DNA from 2 places in the Arthrobacter sp. LFS091 genome. Region 1 is predicted to be linked to the other one. Evidence: predicted binding sites of a transcription regulator. Region 1 holds the regulator's gene; the other holds the start of a gene.
What was found. Region 1 encodes LexA, which represses DNA repair genes until DNA is damaged. Its sites were predicted from a motif close to TCGAACANNTGTTCGA; they were not measured.
Positions count from the first base shown of each region.

Region 2: the regulator LexA is predicted to act here: its motif matches at 9,970-9,985, upstream of ACNQOP_RS09460 (Y-family DNA polymerase).

Region 1 is NZ_JBFPFP010000004.1:41,752-53,771, reverse strand. It holds gene dapF (diaminopimelate epimerase) at 1-904, shown strand, start outside; gene ACNQOP_RS08450 (class I SAM-dependent methyltransferase) at 885-1,499, opposite strand; gene hflX (GTPase HflX) at 1,995-3,557, shown strand; gene ACNQOP_RS08440 (ATP-dependent DNA helicase) at 3,550-5,610, shown strand; gene lexA (transcriptional repressor LexA) at 5,636-6,379, opposite strand; gene ACNQOP_RS08430 (LysM peptidoglycan-binding domain-containing protein) at 6,730-7,089, shown strand; gene ACNQOP_RS08425 (histidinol-phosphate transaminase) at 7,169-8,287, shown strand; gene hisB (imidazoleglycerol-phosphate dehydratase HisB) at 8,334-8,960, shown strand; gene hisH (imidazole glycerol phosphate synthase subunit HisH) at 8,957-9,706, shown strand; gene ACNQOP_RS08410 (hypothetical protein) at 9,707-9,865, shown strand; gene priA (bifunctional 1-(5-phosphoribosyl)-5-((5-phosphoribosylamino)methylideneamino)imidazole-4-carboxamide isomerase/phosphoribosylanthranilate isomerase PriA) at 9,895-10,638, shown strand; gene ACNQOP_RS08400 (SseB family protein) at 10,638-11,549, shown strand; gene ACNQOP_RS08395 (MFS transporter) at 11,601-12,020, shown strand, end outside.
Region 2 is NZ_JBFPFP010000004.1:283,455-295,474, reverse strand. It holds gene ACNQOP_RS09525 (hypothetical protein) at 78-305, opposite strand; gene deoC (deoxyribose-phosphate aldolase) at 357-1,049, opposite strand; gene ACNQOP_RS09515 (FAD-dependent oxidoreductase) at 1,177-2,046, opposite strand; gene ACNQOP_RS09510 (hypothetical protein) at 2,185-2,622, opposite strand; gene ACNQOP_RS09505 (dihydrofolate reductase family protein) at 2,723-3,328, shown strand; gene ACNQOP_RS09500 (LexA family protein) at 3,433-3,864, shown strand; gene ACNQOP_RS09495 (LacI family DNA-binding transcriptional regulator) at 3,861-4,874, opposite strand; gene ACNQOP_RS09490 (sugar porter family MFS transporter) at 5,012-6,478, shown strand; gene ACNQOP_RS09485 (GNAT family N-acetyltransferase) at 6,475-6,993, opposite strand; gene ACNQOP_RS09480 (FAD-dependent oxidoreductase) at 6,990-8,357, opposite strand; gene ACNQOP_RS09475 (arsenate reductase ArsC) at 8,354-8,770, opposite strand; gene ACNQOP_RS09470 (aquaporin) at 8,767-9,477, opposite strand; gene ACNQOP_RS09465 (ArsR/SmtB family transcription factor) at 9,474-9,824, opposite strand; gene ACNQOP_RS09460 (Y-family DNA polymerase) at 10,050-11,348, shown strand; gene ACNQOP_RS09455 (uroporphyrinogen-III synthase) at 11,362-12,020, opposite strand, start outside.

The sequences.
Region 1 (12,020 bases):
CAATCTGTCCGGGCTGGCGTTTTCCAAGGGCCACGGAACGGGTAATGACTTCGTCCTCATTGCGGACCCAGGCGACGCCCACGAGATCACCCCGGAGCAGGTCGCCCAGCTATGCGACCGGCACCTCGGCGTTGGGGGAGATGGCCTGATCCGTGCGGTGCCCTCGAGGTTCCTTCCCGAAGGCCGCGCCCTGCTTGAACAGGACCCTGCCGCTGAGTGGTTCATGGACTACCGCAACGGTGACGGTTCCCTGTCGGAGATGTGCGGCAACGGAGTTCGGGTCTTCGTCCATTTCCTCATCGCCGAAAAGCTGGTGGAACTGGGTCCGGGCGAGACTTTGACCATTGGCACCCGTGGCGGCGTCAAGAAGGTAGTGCGCACCGCCACGGGTTATGCCGTGGACATGGGGCCTTGGGAATTCATTTTCCCCAAAGAAGCCACCAGCAAAGCCATGGATGCCCTGGTCAGCGCGGACGGCCTCGAAGTTGCCCGGCCGGGCCTCTCAGTCAGTATGGGAAACCCCCACACAGTGGTCGCACTGGCGGAGCTCAGCGAGCTGACGGCCACGCAGCTGTTCAAGCCTCCTGTCGTGGATCCCAAACCTGCCAACGGAACCAATGTCGAATTCGTCGTTCCCGCCGAACCGCTGGTTGAAGACGGTGTGGGAACCATCACCATGCGTGTCCACGAACGTGGCGTGGGGGAGACGCAGTCATGCGGCACGGGCGCTTGCGCCGCAGCCGTGGCCATCCGTCACTGGGCCGGCAGTACGGCCCCGAACGACTGGCACGTTAAGGTACCGGGCGGCGTCGTGGGTGTGAAGTTCTTCCCGGGTGCCGGCGGCCGTGAGCACGTTGAGCTCAGCGGTCCCGCCGTGATCGTAGCTACTGGGACGCTTTCCTGACCCTGATGATCCTGAAGGACTTGGACGTGCTTTCACGGGACACCGTGAAGGTGCTGTCTAGTTCTTCGGCCAGCCAGCGTTGGAGCGAGTCCGACCCCAGGTTTTTCTGGACCACCAACCAGGCGTTGCCCCCCGGTGCCAGGCGCGGGAGCCAGGTCAAGAGCAGCGTGTGAAGTTCCGCCTTGCCGATCCGGATGGGCGGGTTCGACCAAATGGTGTCGAACTCCAGGTCGGGATCCACTTGGTCGGGAAGGCTGGCCGTTACGTTGTCCAGGCCAAGCGCCGCAGCATTCTCGTTGGTCAGGGTCACGCATCGCTCATTGACGTCCACGGCGTAAACCCGTGCATGGGGAGCCTTCAATCCGAGGGTCAGGGCTATGGGGCCCCATCCGCAACCGACATCCAGAAGGTTGCCCTGCGGTGCCGGGGGCGGAACTTCCGAGAAGAGGATCGCAGTGCCCTTGTCCACGCCGTCGGGGCTGAAGATACCCGAGGAGGTCTGCAGGTGGCGGGTAGCGCCGGCTAGCTCCACCGTGAGTAGTTTGCGGGTGAAGGGTCCAGCTGGCTGGGCAGTGAAATAGTGTGCAGACTCCATAATTTGCCAGATTAGTGGGCCGACGGCGACATGGGAAACTGCCGCATCCCGCTGATGGGTTGACAGCGGCTGCTAAAGTGGAAGTCATGTTCTTGATCTTTGAGTAGTCTGCCGAAACACGGCACCGCCCGCGATGCAGGTGCGCTTGGCCCCGAGCCAAGCGCACGGCCTTTCCGCCCGGCAGGTCCCACCTGGCAAAGTCAGCCAATGCACGGCGCAGCTGACTGACACTGAAGAAGATCACACCATCCAGTGCCTTGGCGTAACCGTTGACGACGGCTGCCAGGAAGAACGGATGTCAAATTCCTTGGTTGCCCCGGACCTCCGCGCGGACCCTATTTCGTTTGAATCGCAGCGGCCTTCCCTGCCTTGGAGGCACGGCCGCGCAGCACACAGGAGGCCCCTTTGGCCCAAGCCCGTCAGCCCAGCGCGAATAGCGCCCCATCAGCAAGCAAACAGCACTATTCTGGAATAGCCGAACAGTCTAAGGAGACCATGACCACCCAGAAGCACTCCGGATCCGATTCCGACGCCCAGGACATGAGTCCTGAACAAATCCAGGCCGTCATCGACCGGATTCTTTCCAAGGATGTACCTGCGCAGGCATCCAATGACAACGAGGCCGGCAGTGTGTTCGGCAAGGCGCAGGCGATCTCGACGCTGGACCAGGAACACAGCATTTACGACGGCGACCAGGAAGATCTGGCTGAACGCCGGGCCCTGCGTCGCACGGCCGGGCTTTCCACGGAACTCGAAGACGTCACCGAGGTCGAATACCGGCAGTTGCGCCTTGAGCGCGTCGTCCTTGCCGGCCTGTGGACTGAGGGAACGCTCGCAGACGCAGAGAACTCGCTGCGCGAGCTGGCTGCTTTGGCCGAGACCGCCGGCTCGGAGGTTCTGGATGGCTTGGTCCAGCGCCGTACCAAGCCGGACCCCGGGACTTTCCTGGGATCAGGTAAGGCCCAGGAGCTGAAGGACATCGTGGCAGCCACGGGTGCCGACACCGTGGTGGTCGACACCGAACTGGCACCTTCGCAGCGACGTGGACTCGAAGACATCGTCAAGGTCAAGGTGGTGGACCGCACCACACTGATCCTCGACATCTTCGCCCAGCACGCCAAGAGCCGCGAGGGCAAGGCCCAGGTTGAGCTGGCCCAGCTTGAATACCTCCTGCCGCGTCTTCGTGGTTGGGGCGACTCCATGTCCCGCCAGGCAGGTGGCCAGGTGGGTGGAGCCGGAGCCGGTATGGGTTCGCGTGGTCCTGGTGAAACCAAGATCGAACTGGACCGCCGTCGAATCCGCACGCGCATGGCCAAGCTGCGGCGTGAAATCGCCGCGATGAAGCCGGCGCGCGAGACCAAACGTGCCAACCGCCGTCGCAATGCCGTTCCGTCCGTCGCTATTGCCGGGTACACCAACGCAGGCAAGTCCTCGCTGCTCAACCGCCTGACGGACGCGGGTGTCCTGGTGGAGAACGCTTTGTTCGCCACCTTGGATCCCACAGTCCGCAAGGCCCAGACCCCGGACGGCATCGGGTACACGCTTGCCGATACCGTGGGGTTTGTCCGTTCGCTGCCTACCCAGCTGATCGAAGCCTTCAGGTCCACGCTGGAGGAAGTTGCGGATGCGGACTTGATCCTGCATGTCGTCGACGCTTCGCACCCGGATCCCGAGGGACAGATCGCCGCAGTGCGGTCCGTGTTCACGGAAGTCGATGCCCGTAAGGTCCCGGAAATCATTGTCCTGAACAAGGTCGATGTCGCCGATCCCTTCGTCGTTGAGCGACTGAAGCAAAAGGAGCCCCGCCATGCGGTGGTTTCAACCCGCACGGGCGAGGGCATCGCGGAACTGCTGGAGGATATCAGCCGGTCCATTCCGCGGCCGGGGGTACGCCTTGAGCTGTTGATTCCCTACGACCGCGGAGACATGATCAGCAAGCTGCACAGCTCCGACTCGGAAATCCTGAGCCTTGACCACGAGGAATCCGGGACGCGCGTGGTTGTCATGGTCCGCGAAGGACTGGCAGCCGAACTGGAGTCATTCGTCAGCAATGGTTGAGAAGGTGGCGGCGGACGCCGTCGAGTCGGTGGGCGAACAGGCCACCCTCGAATTGTTGGACCGGGCTGTTGCCGGCATGGGCGGACAAAGCCGTGCCGGCCAGCACGAGATGGCCAAACACGTTGCCCGGGCAATCGAGACCGGGGAGCATCTGCTGGTCCAGGCGGGGACCGGAACAGGTAAGTCGTTGGCGTACCTGATTCCGTTGATCGCGCATTCGATGGACAGCAATAAACCAACTCTCGTGTCCACCGCCACCTTGGCACTGCAGACCCAGATCGTAGGCCGGGACCTTCCCCGGCTGCTGGAAAGCATCAACCCCGCTCTTAAGCGCCCCGTCAATGTGGCGTTGGTGAAGGGGCGGGCAAACTACGTCTGCCTGCAGAAACTTGAGGGGGGTTTCCCCAGCGAGGAGCCCTCCGAGGGACAACTGTTCTCACTGGGCGAGGACACCAGCGTTCCGCACTTTGCTGCGTCCATGGGCGGGCCGCAATCGCAGCTCGGCAAGGAAGTGGTCCGGCTTCGTGAGTGGGCCGGGAAGACGTCCACCGGCGATCGCGACGAACTCATGCCGGGGGTCACCGACCGTGCATGGCGGCAGGTTTCGGTCACATCCATGGAGTGCCTCGGGGCGCAAAAATGCCCCATGGCCGAGGAATGCTTCAGTGAACTCGCAAGGTCCCGCGCAGCGGAAGCGGATGTCGTCGTCACGAATCACGCGATGTTGGCCGTGAGTGCGTTTGAGGGCCTGGCCGTGCTCCCCGAGTACGACGTCGTGGTGGTCGATGAGGCCCACGAACTTCAGGATCGCGTGACCGGAGCCGTGTCCGGTCAGTTGTCCGTGGCCATGGTCCATGCTGCAGCGTCCAGTGCGCGCAAGCACACGGCCATTACTGTGGATGCCCTCAACGCTGCGGCCGACCGGCTGGATATGGCCATCGCAGGCGTGCCCAATGGCTTGTTGCCCAACGGACTCAACGATGAACAGCTCGACTGCCTTGACCAGTTGCGCGACGCCACACGCGCGGCACTCTCGGATTCGAAGACGGACTCTTCAAACGCGGTCGACGGCGGTCGGCAACTGGCGCGATCACGGCTCATGCTCATCCTGGAATTGTGCGAACGTTTGCTCGCCGCCAAGGAGAACAGGGAAGTGGTGTGGTTCTCGCGAAACAGCAACTTCGACCCCCAGCAGGGCTACTCCCAGCCTGATGAAACAGCACCCGCCCTCATTAACATTGCGCCGTTAAGCGTCGCAGGCTGTTTGCGTGAAGGGCTTTTTGCCGGCCACACGGTGGTCCTCACCTCCGCCACGCTGGCCATAGGCGCGGCTTTTGAACCGGCCGCCGGTGGCTTGGGCCTTATCGGTGACGGCGCCCCGAGCTGGACGGGCATCGATGTGGGGTCGCCATTCGACTACCCCAAGCAGGGTGTGCTCTATGTGGCCAAGCACCTGCCCAAGCCTGGTCGGGGTACATCGCCGGAAGCCCTTGACGAGTTGGAAGACCTCATCAGGGCCTCGGGTGGGGGAGCGCTCTGCCTGTTCTCCTCACGGAGGGCAGCCGAGGAAGCGGCCGATGCCATGCGGCTCCGCCTTGACGTCGGCATCCTTTGCCAGGGTGAGTCCACCATGGCTGCGCTGGTCAAGCAGTTCGCTGATGAGCCGGATACTTGCCTGTTCGGCACCATGTCCCTGTGGCAGGGGGTGGACGTTCCGGGCGGCTCCTGCCGACTGGTGGTCATAGACCGCATTCCCTTCCCACGTCCGGACGACCCCCTGATGACCGCCCGTTCACGGGCGGTCGCGCAGTCCGGCGGAAACGGCTTCATGGCCGTGTCGGCCACCCACGCGGCCATTCGGTTGGCCCAGGGAGCTGGACGCCTGATCCGATCAACCGGTGACAAGGGTGTGGTGGCCGTACTTGATTCCAGGCTCTCCACAGAACGCTACGGCGGGTTTCTTCGGGCTGCCCTGCCGCCATTCTGGGCCACAACCGACCGCAAAGTAGTCCGAGGTGTCCTGGAGCGGCTGGGGTCGGCAAAGGGCTCCTAGGGGCTCCTCAGGACCCGAGTGAGGGCTAGAGGGAGCGCAGCACAGAGACGACTTTGCCCATGATGGTGGCTTGGTCGCCAAGGATGGGCTCGTACTGGGTGTTCTGGGGGAGCAGCCACGTATGTCCGTCGCGCTGCCGGAAGGTTTTCACGGTTGCTTCGTCGTCCAGGAGTGCGGCGACGATGTCTCCGTTGATGGCGTCGTTCTGGCGTCGCACCACTACCCAGTCCCCGTCGCAGATGGCCGCGTCAATCATGGAATCTCCGGCGACCTTGAGCATGAACAGCTCGCCATGCCCTACGAGTTGCCGCGGGAGGGGGAGTACGTCCTCCACGGTCTGGTCGGCCAGGATGGGACCACCGGCGGCGATGCGGCCCACCAGCGGAACCATCGCTGTATCGCTGGCGCTGGCCAGTTCCGTCACAGCGAGTCCGCCCGTGCTGCGAAGCGCCGTGGGTGCTTCGACGCCGGGGATAGGACCGCCGTCCAGGGTCAAGGGCATCAGGACTTCCATGGCCCGGGGACGCTTCGGATCGCGGCGGAGGTACCCGAGCTTTTCCAATTGGGACAGCTGGTGGGTGACGCTGGAGAGGCTGGCAAGGCCGACAGTGTCACCGATCTCACGCATGCTGGGCGGGTATCCGTTGTCATTCACGGACCTCTGGATGGTCTCCAGGATCTTCTTCTGACGGACGGTCAGGCTCTTGGGGCTCTTTTGAGGCTGTTGGCTCCGCAGGGGTACCGCGCCGCCCGTGGCTTTCGCTGCCATGTTCGCCAATGCCTTTCCATTCCGTCCCCGGTGTGTGTCCGGGGATGTCGGGCCCGCAAAAATGTCAGACCCTCCTGTTCCACTGAAACAGTGCTGTTTCTTCACTCAAACGTAGGGCAGCCACCGGCGTTTATCAAACATTTGTTCTAGCGAGTCTCGACACCGTTCGTTGATAAGTGCTAAAAATGTCATAGCAAGGTTCGAATATGTGTTCTATAAACCTGACGCTGAGCCCCGATGTTCGAAGAAAGTGTTCGAACAAGCAAGGGCCGGCACAGGAGAACACCAAGAATTGGCAGCCAGGCGCCGGGCATCCGGCTCATTGGCAATAGCTCAGAAGGGCTCAGCTCATGTCCGCAATCACTACGTTCGCTGATTTCCGCACCACCCAGGCTCCCTCTCGCCTGCGCCTGACCCGTCGGGGGCGGATTGTGTTCTTCGGCATCCCCGCTATGTTGCTGGTGGCTGCGCTGCTGAGCCTTGCCGGTTTCATCACCGCGCCCGCAAAGGCCTCCGACTCGCAGTCTCAGCTTCGACCACCAGTCGCCGTTACAGTCACTGTCCAGCCGGGCCAGTCCCTGTGGGGTATTGCAGGCGCGGCAGCTCCTGAGCGGGATCCCCGGGATGTCATCACGGAAATCATCCAGCTCAATGACCTTCGTGGCGGCCGCATCCAGCCCGGTCAGCAGCTCTTCGTGCCCGCCAACTAAGTGCCGGACCCTGTGCGAAACGGGAGTGGCCCGGCGTCACAGTTAGTTGGCGGACGCAGCGGCCCCTTAAACTGACTGGGTGAGTGAGCAGCTTGAGCGACTTGACCGACTTCCCCTCCGGACCAACCTGCGTGGACTGAGCCCCTACGGCGCACCGCAGCTTGATGTCCCCATTTTGCTGAACGTCAACGAGAACACCCATGGCGTCCCGGCCGATGTGCAGGCCGCCATTACGGAGGCCGTCGCCGCTGCTGCCACTGGTTTGAACCGCTACCCCGACCGCGAGTTCACAGAGCTCCGCGAATCGCTGGCCGAGTACTTGGGTCATGGTCTTTCCCGTGACAACATCTGGGCGGCCAATGGATCGAACGAGGTCCTCCAGCAGATACTCCAGGCATTTGGTGGTCCTGGTCGCAAGGCGTTGGGTTTTCCTCCCACGTATTCCATGTACCCGCTTCTCGCCAGCGGCACGGACACGGAATATGTCCGGGGAGTCCGGGCCGACGACTACGGACTGGACGCGCAATCGGCCGCTGACCAGGTCCGGGAGACCGGCGCCAACATCGTTTTCCTGTGTTCTCCCAACAACCCCACCGGGACGGGGCTCGGGCTGGACGTCGTTGAGGCGGTCTACGAAGCCGGCGAAGCGAGCCAGGCGATCGTAATCGTTGACGAGGCCTACCACGAGTTTGCGCACGACAGCACGCCCAGCGCCCTGACTCTGCTGCCAGGACGGGAACGGCTGATCGTCTCGCGCACCATGAGCAAGGCTTTTGCCTTGGCCGGCGCCCGGCTGGGTTACATGGCCGCTGCCCCGGAGGTTACGGACGCGATCAGGCTGGTCCGGCTTCCGTACCACCTCTCGGCGATTACCCAGGCAACCGCCCTCGCTGCGCTGAGCCACAGGGAAGCGCTGATGGCCGATGTCGAGGACATCAAAGTCCAGCGCGACCGCATTGTCACCGAGTTGCTGCGGATGGGGCTCAAGCCTGCCGCATCGGACTCCAATTATGTTTTCTTCGGCGGTCTGGAGGACCCGCACGCCGTATGGCAGGGGTTGCTCGATGCAGGAGTGCTGATCCGCGACGTCGGGATCCCGGGCCACTTGCGGGTCACAGCCGGTACCGAACCGGAAACCACGGCCTTCCTTGTTGCCCTGGAAGGCCTTTTGGACAGCCAAGCATCACGGCCCGCCTAAACTTGTCAATAGACCCCATCCGACTTTTGTGTAGAAGGACGTCCCAATGAGCGAAACCGGCGCCACGCCGTCCGCTGCCCGCACCGCGCGCATGGAGCGCACCACCAGCGAATCCTCCGTTTTGGTGGAGATCAACCTGGACGGCTCCGGTGTCTCGGACATCAGTACCTCGGTTCCCTTCTATGACCACATGTTGACGGCATTGTGCAAGCACTCCCTGATCGACATGACTGTCAAGGCCACGGGTGATACCCACATCGACGCCCACCACACCGTGGAGGATGTAGCCATTACCTTCGGCGAGGTCCTGAGGACTGCCCTGGGAAACAAGGCCGGGATCCGTCGCTTCGGTGAGGCAACCGTTCCCTTGGACGAAGCCCTCGCTCACGCGGTGGTTGATGTTTCGGGACGGCCCTACCTGGTGCATGGCGGTGAGCCTGCGGGCCAGGAATACCACCTCATTGGCGGACACTTCACGGGCTCGCTGACCCGTCACGTTTTTGAAGCCATTACCCTGCACGCGGGTATCTGCCTGCACATGCGGGTGCTCGCGGGGCGCGACCCGCACCACATCGTGGAAGCCCAGTTCAAGGCGTTCGCACGGGCCCTTCGTGCCGCAGTTGAATCAGACCCGAGGGTCGAGGGAATCCCCTCAACAAAGGGAGCGCTATGAGCAGCCAGGTCCTCAAGGACGGTGCGGTTACCGATACCGTGGCCGTCATCAAGCCGTCCTCACCGGAAGGCAAGCCCACCGTAACGGTGCTGGACTACGGCTCCGGCAACGTCCGTTCGGCGGTCCGCGCGCTGGAACGTGCCGGTGCCCACGTGTTGTTGAGTGCCAAGCCCGAGGACGTTCTCAACGCCGACGGCCTGGTTGTTCCCGGCGTCGGTGCTTACGAGACTGTCATGAAGGAACTCAAGGCCGTCGACGCCATCCGCATGATCGGCCGCCGGGTGGCCGGTGGCAGGCCCGTGCTCGCTATCTGCGTTGGACTGCAGGTCCTCTTCGAGGCAGGTGTCGAACACGGTACGGAGTCCGAAGGCATGGCCGAATGGCCCGGCAAGGTGGAGTTGCTCCCCGCAGCCGTTGTGCCGCACATGGGGTGGAACACCGTGGATGTCCCGGAGGGCTCCAAGCTCTTCGCCGGAGTCGAGCAGGAGCGCTTCTACTTCGTGCACTCCTACGGCGTCCAGGAATGGAACTTCGACGTCGTCCAGCCTCGCATGGCGCCTCCCATGGTGACGTGGTCCGAGCACGGCGCGCGCTTCATCGCCGCCGTGGAGAACGGGCCCCTCTGCGCTACCCAATTCCACCCCGAAAAGTCCGGTGACGCCGGAGCCCGGCTCCTCCGCAACTGGGTGGATGGCCTGCGCAGGCCTGCGTCAACAGCGGAAACCCCTGAAAGCGGTGCCGCCTAGATGTGGTCGGTTGTCCTCATGGGCCTCGCCGGCGTGCTGGTGGGGGGCGGAATTTCCTTCCATCAGCAAAAGAAGCCCACTTGGGTTTCAGTTTCTTTCTACGTGCTGGCAGGGATGTCCCTGCTGGCCGCCTACCTCCTGACGCTGCCCGGTAACTAATCCGCGCCCCCACGATTTCAAGGACACTCATGACCACCTCCACCCAGTCCGTTCTGGAACTCCTTCCCGCCGTCGATATCGTCGATGGCCAGGCGGTTCGCCTCCTGCAGGGTGAAGCGGGTTCGGAAACCAGCTATGGAACACCGCTCGAAGCTGCCTTGAACTGGCAGGACGCAGGCGCCGAGTGGGTGCACATGGTGGACCTGGACGCAGCCTTCGGCCGGGGGAACAACGCCGCGCTCATCAGTGAGGTCGTCTCGCAGCTCAACGTCAAAGTGGAGTTGTCCGGCGGCCTGCGGGATGACGAGTCGTTGGAGCGGGCGCTGGAACTGGGCGTGGCACGGGTAAACCTCGGCACCGCCGCGCTGGAGAACCCGGACTGGACCCGTCGGGCCATTGAGCGCTTCGGCGACCAAATCGCCGTCGGACTTGATGTCCGCGGCACCACCCTGGCTGGTCGTGGCTGGACCAAGGAAGGCGGCGACCTCTGGGAGGTCCTTGCACGCCTCGAGGACGCCGGGTGCGCCCGTTACGTGGTCACCGATGTCACCAAGGACGGAACGCTGCAGGGTCCCAATGTGGAGTTGCTGCGCCAGATGGTCGAGAAGACGGGCAAGCCTGTGGTGGCCTCGGGCGGCATCTCAAGCCTCGAAGATCTCCGGGTCCTGCGGGAACTCGTGCCGCTGGGCGTCGAAGGCGCAATCGTGGGCAAAGCCCTGTATGCCGGTGCCTTTACGTTGCCTGAGGCCCTGGACGTCGCCGGTCGACGCTGATGCCGCACGAGGCTGGACACCAGCACGAAGAACAAGGCCACGGAGGGCGTCAGCTCCCAGGACACATCGCCGCCGCTTTGAAGGGTGCCGGGGGAGCAACTGATTCGGCGGGACGCCCGTGGGCTGGTCGGAGCCTCAGCGGGGACGACGCCAGGATCCACAACTTCGAGGACGACGACGGTACGGCTGATCCCGGCTACGCCTCGGCCATCGCTGCACTCATCGCTGGTACCGGGACTGAGGCCGGCGTCGTGGAAGCTCTTGCCACTGCCAGGGTCTTTGTCCCGGTTGTCGCGCAACTCGCCGAGGAAGCGGACGGCGTCGACGGCCTGCATGCGGACAAGCAGGCCGATATGGCATTGATCACACTCAAGGCCCGTGATGGTAGAACAGCGATGCCCGTCTTCACGTCTGCGGCGGCTTTGGAGGCGTGGCATTCTGAAGCCCGTCCGGTGGCTGTCTATGCGGCGCGGGCGGCCCTGTCCGCAGTTTCGGAAGATGCCCAACTGTTGGTGCTGGATCCCGGTTCCGAGTACACGTTCGTTGTGCGGCGGCCGGCTATGTGGGCTTTGGCCCAGCAGCGGGACTGGACGCCGTCATACCTTGATGATCAACTGGAGTCTGCTCTCGCTTCAGCGGCCCTGGAATTTCCGGCCGTGCGCCGACTTGAGACACGGCCCGGCGGCGGTGTGTCCACGCTGACGGCGGATGGCAGCACGGTCGCCGGCGGAGGTCCTGGCCCGGAACTCCAGGTGGTGCTCTACCTCGAGGACGGACTCGGTGCCGCGGACGTCCAGGCGCTTGTTGGTGGCTTGCATGAAGCGTGGGCACGGATGGAAACCTTTGCCGAAAGTGTTGACTCCATTGAAGTGAAATTGCAGCGTGCAGCACAGGAGCCTGGGCGGCACTAACGGCAGTACCGGTCCCTCCGGGCTGCCCCGGGGGAACAAGAGGATTTGCCAGTGAATTTCGCTCTCTACAAAGAGATGCTGTCCATCCGCCCAGTCCGGCGCCTGTTGGTGGTGGGCATGATTGCCCGTATCCCGCATTCGGCGGCCGGCGTGCTCCTGACGTTGCACATTGTCCTGACCCTGGGGCAGGGATATGCCGCGGCGGGTGCTGCTGCCGCTGTCATGACGATCGGCATTGCCGTGGGCGCACCCTGGCGTGGTCGCCGGGTGGATACCGTGGGTCTGCGGCGGGCTCTGATTCCTTCCGTTGTTTCCGAAACGGTCATCTGGACGATCGTTCCGCACGTGTCCTATGAGTGGCTGCTGCCTTTGGTTTTTGTTGGTGGCCTCTTCACTCTGCCCATTTTCAGCGTGGTCCGCCAGTCGTTGGGTGTCATGGTGGACGGTGAGCAGCGCCGTTCGGCCTTTGCC
Region 2 (12,020 bases), 240 kb from region 1:
GGCCGCGAGGCGATCCGCCACCACAGACAGGAATGGCCCGGGCAAACGCCCGGGCCATTCCTGCAGAAGTAAAGGGTTTAGCTTTCGCCAGCCGAATCCGAGCGGCCCAGGATGGTCTGCGGGATCCAGAACGCAAGGGCGAACAGGCCCAGGCACACAGCCATCGGCCACGGGTTTTCGAGGCTGAGGAAGGACAGCGAGTAGATAGCGCCCAGGAAGAGCACAATCATCACCAGGAACAGGACAATGCTCTGGCCCAGGTTGTTCTCACGCTCGATGGGGGCGCTGGTTGCGTTCTTGGACATTCGTTCCTCCTCGGCCCCGCAGGGCTCAAAATCTCTGGCGGTCGGGAAGCCTCAGTAGGCAGATGAACCTTGCTCACCCTTGACAATGGCAATTCCGGAACTCGCTCCGATACGTGTTGCACCAGCTGCAATCATAGCCTGTGCATCGGCCAGCGATCGCACCCCACCGGAGGCTTTGACGCCTATGTCCGGTCCCACCGTCTTGCGCATCAGCGCGATGTCTTCAACAGTGGCGCCGCCACCGTTGAAGCCGGTGGAGGTCTTGACGAAGTCTGCGCCCGCTTCAACAGCTGCTTTGCAGGCGATGACCTTTTGCTCGTCGTCCAGCATGGACGTCTCGATGATGACCTTGAGGATTGCTTCGCCGGCGTGCACTGTTTCGGCGACTGCCCGGATGTCGTCCACCAGCGCGCCCTTGTCTGCGGCGCGTCCAGCGGCCATGTTGATCACCATGTCGATTTCGTCAGCCCCGTCAAGGACGGCACCGCGGGCTTCGAAGGCCTTGACGTCGCTGGGCGTCGCGCCCATCGGGAAGCCGACCACAGAGCATGTGAGCACGCCCGAGCCCTTGAGTGCCTTGGTGACGGTCTTGACCCAGATCGGGTTCACGCACACTGATTTGAACTGGTATTCGACGGCTTCGGCACACACTTTGAGGATGTCCGCCTCGCTGGCTTCCGGCTTCAACAGGGTGTGGTCGATGTAGGAGGCGATGTTTGCCGGGGTAGCGGCTTCGTTGCTCATGGGATCCTTCCGTGCAGGCGTGGCCGGCCCGGTGGCCGCAGGGTTGTCACTGCCCGTCAAAGGACCATCTTGCCATACGGGCCCGGTGGCCCTTCCGCCGCTTGTGGAAGGGCCACCCGGTTGCCGCCTAGGCCGCCAGCGGGGCCAATTGGTCGCTGCCCAAGACACCGAGCAACATGCCCGAAGCGCAGAGCATCGCGGAAGATTCGGCGGAAAGAAGGAGTCCCAACCGGAGGCCGTCGCAGGACGCTGCATCGCCAATTGCCCATATGCCCGGGACGGAGGTGGCGAGGTCGCGCCCCACGGCGATGCCGCCGTCGGACGCAATCAGGAGCCCCGCGCTTTCGGCGAGGTCGTTGCGGGCCGTCCGCTCCTCGGCCAGGACCACGAGGTCCCCGTTCATGCTGCTGCCGTCCTCGAACACGATGCCGGTGGCCGGTACAGGGGAACCTGCGATGGAACGAACGACGGCGGCAGGGCGGAGGGTGGTGCGCACGGGACGGACTCCGCGGGCCCGGAGCACGGCCTCCGCCTGGCCGGCCGCGGGGCCGTTGCCCACCAGGATTCCCAGCGGACGGCGTCCAACGATCCGGGTGAGATCATGGACGGCTTCGCCGATGGTGGCCGCATCATCGATGGTGGAGTAGCTCAGGCTGGCTTCAGCACCGGCGACTGGCGGGAGAGCCGGGGCAGAGCCGGTCGCGATAACCAGCTGGTCGTAGGAGAAGTCCATGCCGTCCACTGTGGTCACAACTTTGGCGTGCGGATCGATGAAGCTGGCCGCCTGGCCGAACCGGACCGAGACCTGTGGAAGTTCTGCCAGTTCGAGGAGGGCCTCGGGGCAGTCGTCGCGGTTGCTGAGCACGGTGATGGTGCCGGTGAAGGGACGTCGCCGGGTATCGGCCGTGCCGGCCAGCCGCCGCACCAAAGCCTGGGCTGCTGGACCTGCGCCTGCGATGACGATGTGGAGGGATGCTGCGGACGGAGTGGCGGACATGTTCGGCCCTTTCGCTGATGACCTGTTTGGTGCTGTTGATCATCAGCCTAGGCATTCGGTTTTTCGCGGGTGTTTCCCCGCTGTTGCCATCTTTGGCCGATCCGTAGCGTGTTGTTTACCGGCCGGTAATAACGTGCGTCACATCGAGCGTGGGTGGATCCGTGTGTAGACCATGTCGAAGTCGTGTTCCAAGGGTCCGCCGGGGTAGGTTCCGCGTTCCAGGCGTGCGTTGATCACGTTGCCATCGTCGCTGAACCGTCCCACGAACCGCTGGGGCCAGTCCGGGCCGTCCCGGAAAAGCGTCAACACGTTGTCCTTCAGGATCATGTCGTATATGCGTGCGACGCCGCGGGAATCGAAGTAGTGCTGCTGGAGCGCCCCATCGGAGCCTGTGGCACCGATGATGCTCACCGAGTTGGGATATTCCGGCTGTTGCACCGTGGAGTGTTGGATGAGGAAGCCGCCGTTTTCCAGCCACTCGAACGTCGTCCGGCCCTTGACTTCCCGTCCCGGGACGGTGGTTTCCCATTCGCCCACCAGGATGCCAAGTTGCTCCAGCTCTGCAGTACTTGCCATGGAATCCTCCTGAAGGTCTAGCCCCCAGTGTCCGCCTTGGCGCGGCGGTTTGGCGAGGGTTTTGGCGCCACCTTGAGGTTTTGGATGCAATGATGGGCCCATGAGCCAAGTCACATGCGACCTGACCGTGTCCCTCGATGGCTACGTTGCCGGTCCCCACCAGAGCCTGCAGATGCCATTGGGTGAGCGCGGCGAAACCCTTCACCGGTGGCAGTTCGAGGAACGCGAAGCCAATGCCGCCCAGGTGGAAGGGATCCTCGCTGCGGGCGCTTTCATTATGGGCAGGAACATGTTCGCGGGACCGGGTCCTGGCCCGTGGGACGCGGACTGGCGCGGTTGGTGGGACGAGGAACCGCCCTATCACGCGCCGGTGTATGTGCTGACCCATCATGTACGTGAACCCCTTGAGATGCAGGGCGGAACCACGTTCCACTTCATCAACGGCGGAGTCGAAGAGGCAATGGCCCTGGCTCGCAACGCGGCGGGGGCCAAGGACGTGGCGATCGCCGGGGGAGCGTCGACTGCCCGGCAGTTCCTGTCGGCCGGGCTGATCGACGAACTGCGGCTCCATATAGCACCCGTGATCCTTGGTGGCGGGGAGCGGCTGCTCGACGGCGTGGGGAACCTCAGGCTCGAACCGACCTCCGTCAGTGGCACCGGACTGGTCACCCACGTCACCTATAGCGTGGGCGGCGTCAAGGACTAGCCCGGCGCTGTGCTGATCTCCGGGGTCCCATAACCCCAGGAGAACAATGTCCCCCAACGGATGTACACTCGAATATCGAACATATATTCGAATAAAGGTGTGTTGTGGGCGTTATCGTCGGCCCCCGCGTGATAGATGCGGGCTTTTCCCTGGCGTCGGTGCTGTTGGCTCCCGTCGCTGTTGCTGCGGGCTATCCCTCCCCGGCACAAGACTATTTTGACGGCCGGATCGACCTCAATGAGCACTTAATCAAGGACGTGACCAGCACGTACGTGGTGAGGGTTACCGGACAGTCGATGGAGGGTGCCGGGATCAGCGACGGTGACGAGCTGATCGTGAACCGGGCGCTTGAGCCCAAGGACGGGTCCGTCGTCGTTGCCGTATTGGATGGCGAGTTGACCATCAAACGGCTCCGCATCACCTCAAGGGGCGTGGTGCTCCAGGCGGACAACCCTGCATTTCCGGACATCACGGTGGCTGCGCTGTCGGAATTGACCATCTGGGGGGTGGCCACCACGTGCCTGCACCACGTTTAGCTGGTGCCCGGCGGCGCGGTGGAATTCCGGACTATCAGGCGCGGCGTGAGGCGGATGTCCGCTGTGGGCGCGTCGGGGTTGGCCAGGCGTTCGAGCGCCACAGAGCCGGCACGGCGGCCCAACTCGAACGCCTGCAGGTCAACGGACGTGAGGTCGATTCCGTGCAGCCGGGAAGTCCTCGAATCGTCGTATCCCACCAGCGACAGATCCCGGGGAATGGACAGGTTCATTGCGTAAGCGGCTTCCCGGGCGCCAAGGGCGAGCTGGTCGTTGTGGGTGAAGATGGCGGTCGGCCGGTCTGCCAGGCCAAGCAGTTCCGATGCTGCCCGCTCCCCGGCCTCCTGTGTGAAGTCCTCCGCCGACAACGTCACCGGCGCGAGCCCGGCGTCGAGCATGGTTTTCTCGTAGCTCTGCCGACGCGCGGTGTGTCCGTCGTAAATGGGGCCGGCCAGATGAGCGATCCGCCGGTGCCCGAGGCCAAGCAGATGTTCTGTCGCGGCGCGGGCACCGGTCACATCATCGGAGTACACACTGTCCACGCCGTCGACCGGGCGGGTCACGCTGACCAGCGGCACTATCCGGGCCAGTTCCTGCACCTGGTGGTCGGTGTCCAGGAGTGTCGCGGCGATGATGATCCCCACCCTGGCTTCAATCAGGGAGTCCAGTGCGCCCCGATCCACGCCGTCGACCGACCGGGAGACGCTCAGTATGAGCCTGTTGCCGTCATGGGGGAGTGCTGTGCGGACGCCGCTAAGGATGTCTGCATAGACCTCGTTTCGGATATCCATCAAATAGAGTCCGACGGCGGAACGGTGCTTGCGTGCCAGATCGGCGGCCGCCGCGTTGGGCCGGTACCCGAGACGTTGGGCGGCCGCGAAGATGGCTTCCCTTGTCTCGTCGCTGACCCCCGGGGCTCCGCGAAAGGCGAACGACACCAGCGTCCTTGACACTCCGACTTCGCGGGCCACATCGCTCTGCGTCGCGGGACGATGCCATTGTTCAGGGGCCATGCCCTCCATCTTCCCATGGCGAATATGAGCTAAAGTTCATCATTTGTTAGTTTGACCTTACATTTAAACCTTTCGCGCGTTAGTCTGTATTCAGAGCGGGCGGTTATGACCCGCACCACACTGACAAAGGAGTCCTGATGTCTGCTACGCAAATGCAGCGGGGAGGCGCCCACGGCGTCGCGCTTCCCCCGCTGACCAACGGCCCGCATCGAAAGCGCCTTGGCCTTGTGGCCCTGGTTGCAACGTTCGGTGGCCTGTTGTTCGGCTACGACACTGGCGTCATAAACGGCGCCCTGCGACCAATGACGGTCGACCTCGGCCTCACGCCGTTGACCGAAGGCGTTGTCACCAGCTCGCTGCTGTTCGGCGCGGCGGCGGGAGCCGTTGCGGGTGGCCGGCTCTCCGATTCCTGGGGGCGCCGGAAGACCATCATCTTGCTGGCTGTGCTGTTCCTTAGCGGCACGATCGCCTGCGTCTTTGCCCCAAGTTTCGAGGTCATGGTCCTGGGGCGGGTCATCCTCGGCCTTGCCGTCGGCGGTGCATCCACGGTGGTCCCTGTGTTCCTGGCCGAGCTGGCACCCTACGAAATCCGCGGCTCCCTGGCGGGGCGCAATGAACTGATGATCGTCATCGGCCAACTCGCCGCCTTCGTCGTCAACGCCATCATTGGCAACGTCTGGGGTGAATTCGGCGGAGTGTGGCGGGTCATGCTCGCCGTTGCCGCGCTGCCCGCGATTGCCTTGTTCTTCGGGATGCTCAGGATGCCCGAGTCACCTCGTTGGCTGATCTCCAAAGGGCGGTGGGAGGAAGCCCTTGCTGTCCTGAAGACCATTCGGTCCGTAGAGCGGGCAGAAGCTGAAATGGCCGATGTGAAGCACCTCGCCGACGAGGAACGAGCCTCCCGGGCCACGTCCTGGGCTGCACTGAAGGACAAGTGGATCCTGCGCATCATCCTGGTAGGCATCGGGCTGGGTGTGGCCCAGCAGCTGACCGGCATCAATTCGATCATGTACTACGGCCAGTCGGTGCTGGTGGAGGCCGGGTTCGATTCCAACGCGGCGCTCGTTGCCAACATTGCACCGGGCGTTATCGCGGTAGTTGGTGGCATCATCGCACTGACGCTCATGCAGCGGATCAACCGACGTACCACCTTGCTGCTCGGTTTCACGCTGACCACCGTGTGCCACTTCCTCATCGGTATTGCGTCCATTGCATTACCTGTCGGAAACCCCGCGCGGCCTTTCGTGATCCTCTTCCTGGTGGTCGCCTTCGTTGGCTCCATGCAGACGTTCCTGAACATTGCTGTCTGGGTCATGCTGTCCGAGATCTTCCCGCTCCACGTCCGCGGATTCGCCATTGGGCTGTCGGTGTTCTGCCTGTGGATCGCCAACGCACTCCTGGGCCTTTTCTTCCCCACGTTGGTTGCGGGCGTGGGCATTACCGGCACCTTCTTCCTCTTTGGGGTGGTGGGCATCCTCGCGCTGATCTTCATCTACACCCAGGTGCCCGAAACCCGTGGCCGCACCCTGGAAGCGCTGGAGGAGGACGTCACCACGGGCGCCATCTACCTTGTACACAAGAAGGACACCGCGGGAGCCTCCTAGCTTCCCTGTTGGGTGCGGCGTTCGAGCAGGATGGTGTCCCTCCAGGATCCGGCCGCCGGCCCATAGCTCATGAGTCCGATCTTTTGTCGGGTGCCCACGACGGTGAAACCGTGTCGTTGGTGCAGGGCTATGGAGGCGGTGTTCTCGGGGAAGATGGTGGATTGGATGGTCCATATCCCTTCCTCTTCGGTCCTGCGGATGAAGGCGTCGAGGAGCTGGTTGCCGAGTCCGCGGCCGCGGGCCTCCTGGGCGATGTAGATGGAGTGTTCGACGACGCCGCGGTAGACCGTCCTTGAGGAAACCGCTGCCGCGGCGACCCAGCCCACGATGTTGCCGTGGTCTTCGGCAACGAGGCGGAGCTGGGGGTGGCGGGTAGCGTCGAAGTCTTCCCAGCTCGGCGGTGCGGATTCGAAGGTTGCGTGGCCTGTAGCGATGCCGGCGGCCCAGATCGCCTCAACCGCCGGCCAGTCGCCATGTTCCATCGGGCGTATCGGCAAGCGGGTTCCGTCGGTCATGGTGTGGCCGGTTCCGCGCTGCGTCCGTGGACCAGGCCGGTAGCGAAGCCAATCGTGACCGGGACAGGTTCTGGGGATCCGCAGCACGAATCCGCCGCGTCTTGCCCCTCTGCGGGAAGGCTGGTGGAGCAGACACCGGTTTCGGGCAGTTCAAGCTCCAGCGCGTCCGCTGCTGCGGTGTCGCCGGCGAGGGCGGCTGCAATGGAGCGCACTTGCTCGTAGCCGGTGGCCATGAGGAAGGTCGGTGCCCGGCCGTAGGACTTCATTCCTGCAAGGTAGAAGTCTTTCTCGGGGTGGGCGAGAAGCCTTGCGCCGTGGGGCGGGACGGTTCCGCAGCTGTGGAAGTCCGGATCGATCAACGGTCCCAAGGCTTTGGGGGCGTCGACCGCCGGGTCCAGGTCCAGCCGAAGTTCGGAAAGGATGCCCAGGTCCGGACGGAACCCGGTCGCCGGAATGACATGGTCCACCTCGATGAACCGGCCGTCCGCTGCGTGCACCACCACCGCGCCGGAATCGGTAGTTTCAATGCGGCGGGTGTTGAAGCTTGTCAGGAGCTGCACGCCCCCGGTCTCGACGGCGGTGCGCAGGCGGGTGCCAAGCTGGCCGCGGGCGGGGAGCTCGTCAGCGTTGCCGCCGCCGTAAGCCCTGTCAGGGGTGGAGGCGCGGATGGCCCACGCTACTTCGGTGCCGGGTTTGGTGCGTGCGAGGCGAGCGAGGTCCAGGACCATGTTCGCGGCCGAGTGGCCGGACCCGATGACGAGGGTCCGATGGCCAGCGAAACGGCCTTTCGTGACATCAGGCAGGGGCCCGGTGATGGTCTCGGTGGCGCGCGCTTCATTTTCCCCGGGAACGGAGAGCCCGCTGGAGCCAAGCGGTGCGGGGGTGTTCCAGGTTCCGGAGGCGTCGATGACGGCCCGCGCCACAACCTCGGCCGTATGGCCGTCGTCGTGCTGAACGTACAGGACGAAAGATGTCTGGTCGCGGCCGTGGCTGTGGCCCTTGTCCATCCCTTGCCGTGTAACGGCGATGACCTTGGAACCGGTATGGATCCTCTGCTCCAGGTCATGGGTTGCGGCCAAAGGTTCAAGATATTGGGTGACGATTTCGTGGCCGTAGGGCAGAGCGGTCGGGCGGGGTGCTTCCCAACCGGTGCGTTCCAGGAGGCGGACGGCTGCGGGATCGAGGTTGTATTTCCAGGTGGAGAAGACTCGGATGTGGCCCCACTCCTTGATGGCGGAACCGACGGTGGGGCCGGCTTCGATGACGAGGGGTTCGAGCCCGCGTTCGAGGAGGTGCGCCGCCGCGGCCAGACCGACCGGCCCGGCGCCGATCACCGCGACGGGCAGGGAGTCGTGCTCTGTCATTGCTGTGCTCCTGCCGGGGCGAGGGAGTCAATGAGTGCCTCGACCCGGGTTTTGATCTCGTCACGGATGGGCCGGACGGACTCGACGCCTTTGCCGGCGGGGTCTTCCAGGACCCAGTCTTCGTAGCGTTTGCCCGGGAAGTACGGGCATTCGTCCCCGCAGCCCATGGTGATGACTACGTCGGAGTCCTTGACGGCCTCGGTGGTGAGGATCTTGGGGATTTCGGCGGACATGTCGATCCCGATCTCGGCCATGGCCTCAACCGCTGCGGGGTTGACCTGATCGGCGGGTTGTGAACCAGCGGAGCGGACCTCGATCGCGCCCTGGCCAAGGGTGGTCAGGAAGGCAGCAGCCATCTGGGAGCGTCCTGCGTTGTGGACGCAGACGAACAAGACGGACGGTTTGACGCTCATGAGAGCACCTTTCGATCAGCCGCGGCATCAGCCGGGGAAACATCAGTGGTGTGGGGGTAGAGGAAGCGGACAAGGATCAGTCCGAGGGAGCCTCCGACCAGTTGGGCGGCGACGAAACCGGGTGCGGAAGCGGGCGCGATCCCCGAGAAGGTGTCGGTGAGGGTTCGGGCGATCGTGACCGACGGGTTGGCGAAGCTTGTGGAAGACGTGAACCAATACGCGGCGGTGATGTAACCCCCGACGGCGAAAGCCACCCGGTCGGCGCGTCCGGAACGGATGGTCCCGAACACGATGACCAGTAGCCCGGCTGTGGCGATGACCTCTGCCAGCCAGAGACCAGGCCCGCTCCGTTCATGGGTGGAGAATGTGGCTGGCGCCAGGCCGAACATCAGGTTCGCCGCGACCGTCCCGACCAGACCACCCACGATCTGCGCCGCAACCAAAAGAGCGGCAGTCCGGGTGTCGATCAGGCGGAGGAACCGTTCAACCAGGGTGACGATGGGGTTGAACGAGGCTGATACCGGCTGCAGGGCCAGGATCAACGCAACCAGGGCCGCGCCGGTGACGAGGCTATTCTGCAGCAGCTGCAGTCCGACGTCGTTCGGTGACAGCCGGGAGGCCATCACGCCGGACCCGACCACGGCCATGACGAGGAACGCGGTCCCAATGAACTCCGCTCCGGTGCGGCGGACAAGCAAGGGGTTCACTGAGCCTGTCCACCGATCAGGGCCGCCAGGTTCTGCAGCGCTTCGGTGCGGGCCTTGTAGTAGACCCAGACGCCTCGCTTTTCCCGGTCCAGCAAACCTACTTCGTGCAGCACTTTGAGATGGTGGCTGATGGTCGGCTGAGACAACTCGAAGGCATCGTTCAGGTCGCAGACGCACGCTTCGCCGCCCTCATGGGAGGCCACCAATGACATCAGGCGCAACCTCACCGGATCGGCCAATGCCTTCAACAACGGCGCAACACCGTCTGCTTCTTTCTCCGACAGTGGTTCGCGCGCCAACGGCGAGCAGCAGGCGACGGTTTGAACCGGGGTCAATTCCAAAGACATAGACACATGTAAATATTTACACTCATCAATGTTTAAAGCAAGGACTGTCCATGCCCCGCTCAGCGCGCGGGAACGCCAGAATCCCCCGCCGTTCGATTGCTCAGAGGAGCTTTCTTGTCTGTGGTCGACGCTACAGTTTAAGTATTCGAAAGTATGTTCGAATACTAGGCGTGTCCTGCGCGGGTTGCGTGGGTGTGCGTGATAGCGCGGATCAGGAGGAGATCGATGTCCAAGCCAGCAATCATGCATCGGATGCAGGAGATCGCCCATGTGGATATCAACTGCTTCTATGCGTCGGCGGAGAGGGCCTTCAACCCATCGTTGGAGGGCAGGCCGCTCATAGTCCTCTCGAATAACGATGGCTGCGCCGTGACTCGGTCTCCGGAAGCCAAGAAGCTCGGCATCGGGTTGGGAGATCCGTGGTTCAAGCTTGCTCCGCGCGCCAAGGAATGGGGCTTGGTTGCCCTCTCAAGCAACTATGAGCTCTACGGCGACATCAGCTCGAGGGTCATGGAACTCCTTGCCCGCTTCTCGGCGTGGCAGGAGGTCTATTCCATCGATGAGGCGTTCCTTGGCGTCAAAGGGCAGCCCGGGGAACTCCTGGAGTTGGGGCGCACCATCAAAATGGCCTGCCAAAAGCATGTGGGGGTTCCGGTGTGCGTGGGAATCGCCGGGACCAAGACCCTGGCCAAGCTGGCCAACAAGTGGGCCAAGCACAACCCCGCGTTCCAGGGGGTGTGCCGCTGGGACTCGATTCCCGAAGAGCAACGCGAAGCGCTTATGGCCAGGCTTTCAGTGATCGAGATCTGGGGCGTCGCCACGCGGCTCACCAAGCGCCTGAATGCCATGGGAATCTTCTCGATCCTGGACCTGGTCCGGGCCGACCCCATTGCCCTGCGCGACAAGTTTTCGATCGTCATGATGCGAACGGTCCTGGAACTCCAGGGCACCCCCTGCATTCCCATGGAAGAAGAAAGAATCGGCAGGGACCAGCTGATCTTCTCCCGTTCCTTTTCCACTCCCATCACCACGGCGGCCGGGATGCGGCAGGTGCTCAGCGTTTACGGGCAAATGGCCAGTGCCAGGTTGGCCAAGCATGATCTGCAGGCCAAACTCCTGACCGCCTTCGCCCAGACCTCCGTCTACAACCCGAATGACAGGTCTTTTCCCACTGTGAGCGTCAAGCTGCCAATGCCCACCTCGGACCCGGTCCTGCTCACCCGGGCGGCGCACGCCTTGGTTCCCAGGATCCAGGAAGGCGTGCGGTACGCCAAAGCCGGCATCATGGTCACGGACCTGCGGCCCAGTGGAAACCAGAAACCCTTGGCCATCTTCGAGAACCCGCACGAGGAACGGGGCATCGGCAGCCTCTTGGAAGAGGTCAGCAAGAAGTACGGACGCGGTTCCATCGGCTTGGGCCATGCGGGAATCAAGGGCGGGCCGGACTGGTCCATGAAAAGGGACATGCTCAGCCCCCGCTACACCACCCATTGGGACGAACTACCCCTAGTGAAGGCGGCGTAGCGTGTCGGAAAGCCTAAGCCCGCAACCGGTAGCCCCGTTTGACGACGGTCTCCACCAGCTTGCCGTCCGGGAGCGACGAGCGCAGCCTGCTGACCGTCATGTCCAAGGCGTGGACGGATCCCCGCAGGTCCAACAGGTCCGAGAGCGCTTCCCTGGACAGGACAGCCCCGCCAGCGCCGAGCAGCGCCCGCAGCAGCAGAAGGGGTGCAGGAGCCAAATCCACCACCTCACCGTTGACCCGCAAGCAGCGGCCCCGCAACTCGATCGTGGCGCTCTTTGTCTCCAACCGCCGGACGTGGTTCAAGGACAGGTGCTCTGTCACAAGGCGGATCAGCGCACCCATACGGTACCTGTCAGGGATAAGGGGGGTGAGCCCGGCGTCCACCAGTGGCTGCGCAGTGACGGGCCCAACAGCTGCGACCGTCACGGGTCCCTTGAGGGCTTCGATGAGGGACCGGTACAGACCCATTTCATGCGCGGTGCTCCACATGGCATCCACTGCAGGGGCGCTGGTGAACGTGAGGACATCCAGGTTCCCGCCAACCACGGCTTCGATCAGGCGCGGCAGTTTGTCTTCGCCATCGGGTTTGACCCAGCGGTACGGTGTCACGGTCAGCACGGTGGCGCCGGACATGCGGAGCCGTTCCAACTGGCGGACATCGGTGTATCCAT